DNA from 3 places in the Streptomyces sp. NPDC002889 genome. Region 2 is predicted to be linked to each of the others. Evidence: riboswitches for the same ligand, from Rfam matches in the RefSeq annotation. Region 2 holds a riboswitch; each other region holds the start of a gene.
The links. Region 2 has a riboswitch for S-adenosylmethionine ahead of ACFYWI_RS06720 (aminotransferase class V-fold PLP-dependent enzyme). Riboswitches for the same ligand answer to the same signal wherever they lie in the genome.
Positions count from the first base shown of each region.

Region 1: another riboswitch for S-adenosylmethionine. It lies ahead of ACFYWI_RS29245 (putative leader peptide); the one in region 2 lies ahead of ACFYWI_RS06720 (aminotransferase class V-fold PLP-dependent enzyme).
Region 3: another riboswitch for S-adenosylmethionine. It lies ahead of thrC (threonine synthase); the one in region 2 lies ahead of ACFYWI_RS06720 (aminotransferase class V-fold PLP-dependent enzyme).

Region 1 is NZ_JBIAPT010000023.1:9,590-11,846, reverse strand. It holds gene ACFYWI_RS29250 (SpoIIE family protein phosphatase) at 1-675, shown strand, start outside; SAM riboswitch class IV at 912-1,024, shown strand; gene ACFYWI_RS29245 (putative leader peptide) at 1,021-1,212, shown strand; gene ACFYWI_RS29240 (LLM class flavin-dependent oxidoreductase) at 1,342-2,257, shown strand, end outside.
Region 2 is NZ_JBIAPT010000003.1:380,556-382,812, forward strand. It holds gene ACFYWI_RS06720 (aminotransferase class V-fold PLP-dependent enzyme) at 1-1,334, opposite strand, end outside; SAM riboswitch class IV at 1,512-1,628, opposite strand; gene trpD (anthranilate phosphoribosyltransferase) at 1,725-2,257, opposite strand, start outside.
Region 3 is NZ_JBIAPT010000004.1:259,215-261,471, reverse strand. It holds gene ACFYWI_RS08065 (glucosyl-3-phosphoglycerate synthase) at 1-856, opposite strand, end outside; SAM riboswitch class I at 998-1,125, shown strand; gene thrC (threonine synthase) at 1,143-2,257, shown strand, end outside.

The sequences.
Region 1 (2,257 bases), on a different contig from region 2:
GCGACGAGCCCCTATGTGAGCGTCGCCCACCGGTACCTCCCCGGCAGCCGTATCACCGAGGTCGGGGGCGACTGGTACGACGTGATCAATCTGCCCGGCGACCGGGTGGCACTCGTCGTCGGGGACGTCATGGGACACGGCGTGCCGGCCGCCGCGGCCATGGGAAGGCTGCGCATCACCGCCAAGGCACTGGCTCGTCACCGGGAACCCGAGGATCTGCTCACGGAGCTCGATGCCTGTGCCCAGGAAGCCGGCATCGAGCTGGCGACCTGCCTCTACATCGTGTACGACCCCGCGACCGGCAGAGCGCGGATCGCCAACGCCGGCCATCCGCCGCCTCTGGTGCGCCGGCCGGACGGCACGGTCGAGACCGTCGGGGACGTGCTGGGTGTCCCTCTCGGCGTCGGCGGCATCCCCTTCCGAACGACCGGGATCGACCTGCGCGAAGGCTCCACCCTCGCCCTGTACACCGACGGCCTCATCGAAGCCCGCGGCCAGGACATCGAAGAGGGCATGGACGCGCTCCGCGGCCAACTGCACCAGGTGTCAGGTCCGTTGGAAGCGGCTGCGGACCGCATTATTTCGAACCTGCTGCCTGCCGCGCCGACCGACGACACGGTGCTCGTCCTCGCCCGGGTCCGCCGCGCTCCGGCGCCTGGCCGAGATCATGAGTGAACGCGCCCTGCGCGCCCGGGCAGCGATCCCGGCCGCACGACGAGGGCGGCCATGGTCCGACCGGGAACATCTCACTGACGCATCATCAACTCCGTTTCGCAGCAGTGCCGGTGGACTTGGGTGACAGGCGTCGCAGCCAGGCCGTTGCACCGTGGCGAGATGGGGTCGCGGCGGGACGGCGGCCATGATCCGCGGGCATTGCGCGGCGCTGCCGCCTCGCGTAACGTCCACAGGCAGGTGATGAGTGTCAGCGTCAAGCCCTGGCTTGCTGTCCGGCAACCCTCCCGCGGTGGGGGTGCTCCAGGTGACGACCAGGCGGAGCCCGTCCGGGGTTCCGCAAGCGCGATGCCCGGCGGTTTTCCTGTGAAGCGCCGAGCCGGAAAAGCGGAGGTGACGGTCGTGCCGACGGTGTCCTGCCCGCCCCTCGTGGTCGGCGCCCTGCGCCTCATGGTCATCACCCCGTGCCACCAGGTTCATCTCTACTCCCGGCCCCATATCGACCTGCATCGCGTGGCCGGCGCTCTCTGTAGTTCCTGACGTCCGCTCCCCGCACCGGCCCTTACGACGAGGGCCGGTGATGACCTGTCGGTCGATCAGGAAGGCACCTTTTCCGTGTCCTCAGCTTTTTCTTCCCCTTCTTCGCCGTACCCTCCGCTGCATCTTGCCGTGGCGCTCGACGGCGCCGGCTGGCACCCGGCTGCCTGGCGTGAGCCCGTGGCCCGGCCCCGTGAGCTGCTGACCGCCGACTACTGGACCGACACGGTCACCGAGGCCGAACGCGGTCTGCTCGACTTCGTGACGATCGAGGACGCGTTCGGGCTCCAGTCCTCCCGCTCGACGGAGCCCGACGGACGCACCGACCAGGTCCGCGGACGACTGGATGCTGTCCTGATCGCCGCTCGCGTCGCCCCTGTGACCCGGCACATAGGACTGGTACCGACCGTGGTCGCCACCCACACAGAGCCGTTCCACATCTCCAAGGCCATCGCCACGCTGGACCATGTGAGCACCGGCCGAGCGGGTCTGCGGGTACGAGTGTCGCCGAGGCACAACGAGGCCGCGCTCTTCGGTCGCCGTACGTTCCCCGCCTTCGGCACCGACGATCGGGACACGCCGGCCGAGACCGGGTTGACCACCGAACTCTTCGACGAGGCCCGCGACCACGTCGAAGTGGTACGCCGACTCTGGGACAGCTGGGAGGACGACGCGGAGATCCGTGACGTCACCACGGGTCGCTTCATCGACCGCGACAAGCTGCACTACATCGACTTCGAGGGCAGGCACTTCAGCGTCAAGGGCCCATCCATCACCCCTCGGCCTCCCCAGGGCCAGCCCATCGTCAGCGCCCTGGTGCACCGAAGCGTGGCGTTCCGGTTCGTGGCGCGTTCTGCCGACATCGGGTACGTCACCCCGCACGACACCGAGGAGGCCCGCGCCACCGCCGCCGAGATCCGCGTCGAACAGGCGACGGCCGTGCGTGAGCAGGAGCCCCTGCACATCTTCGGTGATCTGCTGGTGTTCCTCGACGACGCCCCCGCGACGGCGGCGGCACGCCGGGACCGACTGGACGGCCTCGCCGGTT
Region 2 (2,257 bases):
ACGAAGCGCTCCACGTGCTCGTCGGGCGTGCCCGCGCCGAAACTGACGCGGATCGCGTTCAACGACGTCGTGCCCGGCGCCGCCTCGGGGGCACCGCACTCGCCCGGCTCCTGCGTCTCGCCGCCCAGCAGGGTGCGCACCAGCGGGTGGGCGCAGAACAGGCCGTCCCGTACCCCGATGCCGTACTCCGCGGACAGCGCCGCGGCGAAGTGCGAGCTGTTCCAGCCCTCCACCACGAAGGAGATGACGCCGACCCTCGGGGCCTTGTCGCCGAACAGCGACAGCACCCTGACCTCGGGCACATCCGCCAGGCCCTCGCGTACCTTCGCGATCAGGTGCTGCTCACGGGCGACCAGCGCCTCGAACCCGGCCTCGGTCAGCGCCTTGCACGCGGAGGCGATGGAGTAGACACCGATGACATTCGGCGAACCGGCCTCGTGGCGCGCTGCGGTGGTGTGCCACTCGACGTCCACGCCGCCGTCCGTACGCCGTGCCACGGTGCGGGACGCGCCGCCGCCCGCGAGGTACGGCTCCGCCTCCCGAAGCCAGTCCGCGCGGCCCGCGAGCACGCCTGAGCCGAAGGGCGCGTACAGCTTGTGCCCGGAGAAGGCGACCCAGTCGACGTCCAACTCCCGTACGGAGACGGGGTGGTGGGGCGCCAGCTGGGCGGCGTCCAGCACGATCCGGGCGCCGTGCGCGTGGGCCGCGGCGGCCAGCTCCTTCACCGGCCACAGTTCACCGGTCACATTGGACGCCCCGGTCACACAGACCAGGGCGGGACCGTACGCGTCCTGAGCGGATGAGGTGGCGAGCGCACGCTCCAGCGTGGCGACGGCCTCGTCCGGCGTACGCGGTGCGTCCAGGTACGTCACCTGGGCCTCGCGCCACGGCAGCAGCGAGGCGTGGTGCTCGGTCTCGAAGACGAAGACACGGCAGTCGGCGGGAAGCGCGCCGGCGAGCAGGTTCAGCGAGTCGGTGGTGGAGCGGGTGAACACGACCTGGTCGTCGTCGCGGCAGTCGAGGAACTCGTGGACCGTCACCCGGCTGTTCTCGAACAGGTCGGTGGACAGCTGCGAGAGGTAGCCGGCGCCGCGGTGCACACTGCCGTAGTAGGGGGCGTAGGCGGCCACGTCGTCCCACACACGCTGCAGCGCCGGTGCGCTCGCCGCGTAGTCGAGGGCGGCGTAGGTGACTTCGCCGCCGGTGACCAGGGGCACGGTGACGTCCCGGCCGAGGACCGGCAGCGGGGCCGCGCAGCAGGGATCGGCGGCCGTGTCGGCGGCGGGGGTGGCGGAGGAGACGACGGCGACGGCGGTGTTCAGGCATGCGGACATGACGGTATCTCCCGGCAGGAAAGGCGAATTGGCTTCAAGAACCCGAGTACGGGGACTGCCTCGACGCACGGTGGTCACCGCGCGGAGGGTGTACTGAAGAAGGGGCTCGACGCCCTATCGCATTCGCTTGCTCACGAGACTGCTCCCTTGAGGACCAGGACCCCAGGGGCTGCAAGGGGTCCGCGCTTGCCACAGACCTCGCTGCCTGCGGCCTGGTCTTCACCCGGGGCACCCCGCCACGGACGGAGGGTTGCCGGACAGCGGGCCGGGGCCTCGTCGCTGTCACTCATGACCTGCCGGAAAAGTTATGCCACGCGATCGCCGTCCCGCAACCCGTGTCCGGGATCCGGGACGGGCAGGGGACGGCGAACACCGCTGCGGGCAGCGGCGCTACGCGTTGCTCACCGCGACCCAGCGGTCCAGCGCCGCCTTCGCCGCACCCGAATCGATGGACTGCGCCGCCTTGGCCATCCCGGCCCCGATCTGCTCCGCCAGCGTGCCCTCACCCGGCTCCAGGGCCACGAGCGCCGCCGCCGCGTTCAGCAGCACCGCGTCCCGTACGGGTCCGGTCTCGCCGCCCAGCAGACGGCGCGCGACGTCCGCGTTGAACGACGCGTCCGCGCCGCGCAGCGCCTCCACCGGCACCAGAGCGACGCCCACGTCCCTCGGGTCGAACCGTTCCTCACGCACGGCCCCGTCCCGTACCACCCACACCCGGGAGGTGGCGGTCGTGGTCAGCTCGTCCAGTCCGTCGTCACCGCGGAAGACCAGCGCGGACGAGCCCCGCTCGGCCAGCACGCCGGCCAGGATCGGCGCCATCCGGGCATCCGCGACACCGGTCGCCTGTGCCCTGACCTTCGCGGGGTTGGTGAGCGGACCGAGGAAGTTGAACGTGGTGCGGATGCCCAGCTCCTTGCGGGCGG
Region 3 (2,257 bases), on a different contig from region 2:
CCGCCTCGCCCCGCTCGAACTGCGTCAGCGCCGGCCGCACCAAGTGTCCGCGTGACAGTCGCAGTTGGGCCGTGCGGTAGATCGCCGCCGCCATTCTGCCCAGCGCCTGTCCGTCCTGGTGACGGTGCTTGCGCGAGCCGACGTCCACCTGTGCGAGCGCATCCAGGCCCACCGTGTGCAGCGCGTCCACCAGCAGCCCCAGCTCCACCCCGTAACCGACCGGGAACGGCAGTCGCTCCAGCAGCGAGCGCCGCGCCGCGTACTCGCCGCCCAGCGGCTGGACGAACCCGGCCAGCTGCGGCCAGTGCAGGTTCAGCAGCGGCCGCGCGACCAGCTCCGTCACCCGCCCGCCCTGACCGGGCTCCGCGCCGAGCGGCCGGTCGTACATCGCCTTGACGAACTGCACCTCGGGGTCGGTCAGCAGCGGCCCCACGGTCCCGGAGACGAAGTCGGCCGAGAAGTCCCGCAGATCCGCGTCGACGAAGCAGACGATGTCTCCGCTGGTCACCATCAGTGACCGCCACAGAACCTCGCCCTTGCCCGGCACGGCCGGTATCCGCGGCAGGATCGCGTCCCGGTGGACCACCCGCGCGCCGGCCGCCGCGGCCACCTCGGCCGTACGGTCGCTCGAGCCCGAGTCGATGACCACCAGTTCGTCGACGAGCGGCACCGTCTCCATCAGCTCGCGCCGGATCACCGTGACGATGTCACCGACCGTCGCCTCCTCGTCCAGCGCTGGGAGCACCACACTCACCGACGTTCCGCGCCCGGCCTTGGCCGCCACCAGTTGGTTCAGCGTGCGATCGGCCGCCGCCCAGGAACGCCTGCTCAGCCAGCGCTCCACCTCATCGAGCACGTGCGCGTCTCCTTGACTTCCGGTCGGGTGATCCATCTCGCTGTTCGGACGACTATCTCAACCCTCCATGCCTTCGGTTACAGTCTTGAACAACGCAGATGACCGTCGCATGCCGGGGTCGTCTCGCCGACAATCGAATACCGCTCATCCAGAGGGGCAGAGGGAACGGCCCGTTGAAGCCCCGGCAACCCTCCCGCCGACCGCGAGGTCACGGTGGGGAAGGTGCCAATTCCGTCTCGTGGCGAGATGCGTCACGAGGAAGATGAGGAGAAAGGGCCTCGCCACCATGGCTGCGCAGACTGTCGCAAGCACCACCACCCCCGTGAACCTCGGACCCGCCGCCGCACTCTCGTGCCGCGAATGCGGAGAGCGTTTCGAGCTCGGCCCCATCTTCGCCTGCGCCTCCTGTTTCGGGCCGCTCGAAGTCGCCTACGACCTGCCGAGCGGCGACCCCGAGGCCCTGCGCAAGCAGATCGAGGCGGGCCCGGACAACATCTGGCGCTACGCGCCGCTGCTGCCCGTCCCCGTCGACGTGGCCGACAAGCCGAACATCAACCCCGGCTTCACCAAGCTCGTCAAGGCCGACAACCTCGCCCGTGAACTGGGCGTCACCGGCGGCCTGTACGTCAAGGACGACTCCGGCAACCCGACGCACTCCTTCAAGGACCGCGTCGTCGCGATCGCCGTCGAGGCCGCCCGTGCCTTCGGCTTCACCACCCTGTCCTGCTCCTCCACCGGCAACCTCGCCGGCGCCGTCGGCGCGGCCGCCGCCCGGGCCGGCTTCCGCTCCTGCGTGTTCATCCCGCACGACCTGGAGCAGGGCAAGGTCGTCATGGCCGCGGTGTACGGCGGCGAACTGGTCGGCATCGAGGGCAACTACGACGACGTCAACCGCTTCTGCTCCGAGCTCATCGGCGACCCGCTCGGCGAGGGCTGGGGCTTCGTCAACGTCAACCTGCGCCCGTACTACGGCGAGGGCTCCAAGACGCTCGCGTACGAGATCTGCGAGCAGCTCGGCTGGCGGCTGCCCGACCAGATCGTGATCCCGATCGCCTCCGGGTCGCAGCTCACCAAGATCGACAAGGGTCTGCAGGAGCTCATCAAGCTCGGTCTCGTCGAGGACAGGCCCTACAAGATCTTCGGCGCCCAGGCCGAGGGCTGCTCGCCCGTGTCCACCGCGTTCAAGGCCGGCCACGACGTCGTACGCCCGCAGAAGCCGAACACCATCGCGAAGTCGCTGGCCATCGGCAATCCGGCGGACGGCCCGTACGTCCTGGACATCGCCCGCCGCACCGGGGGCGCGGTCGAGGACGTCGACGACGAGCAGATCGTCGACGCGATCAAGCTGCTGGCGCGCACGGAGGGCATCTTCGCCGAGACCGCGGGTGGCGTGACCGTGGG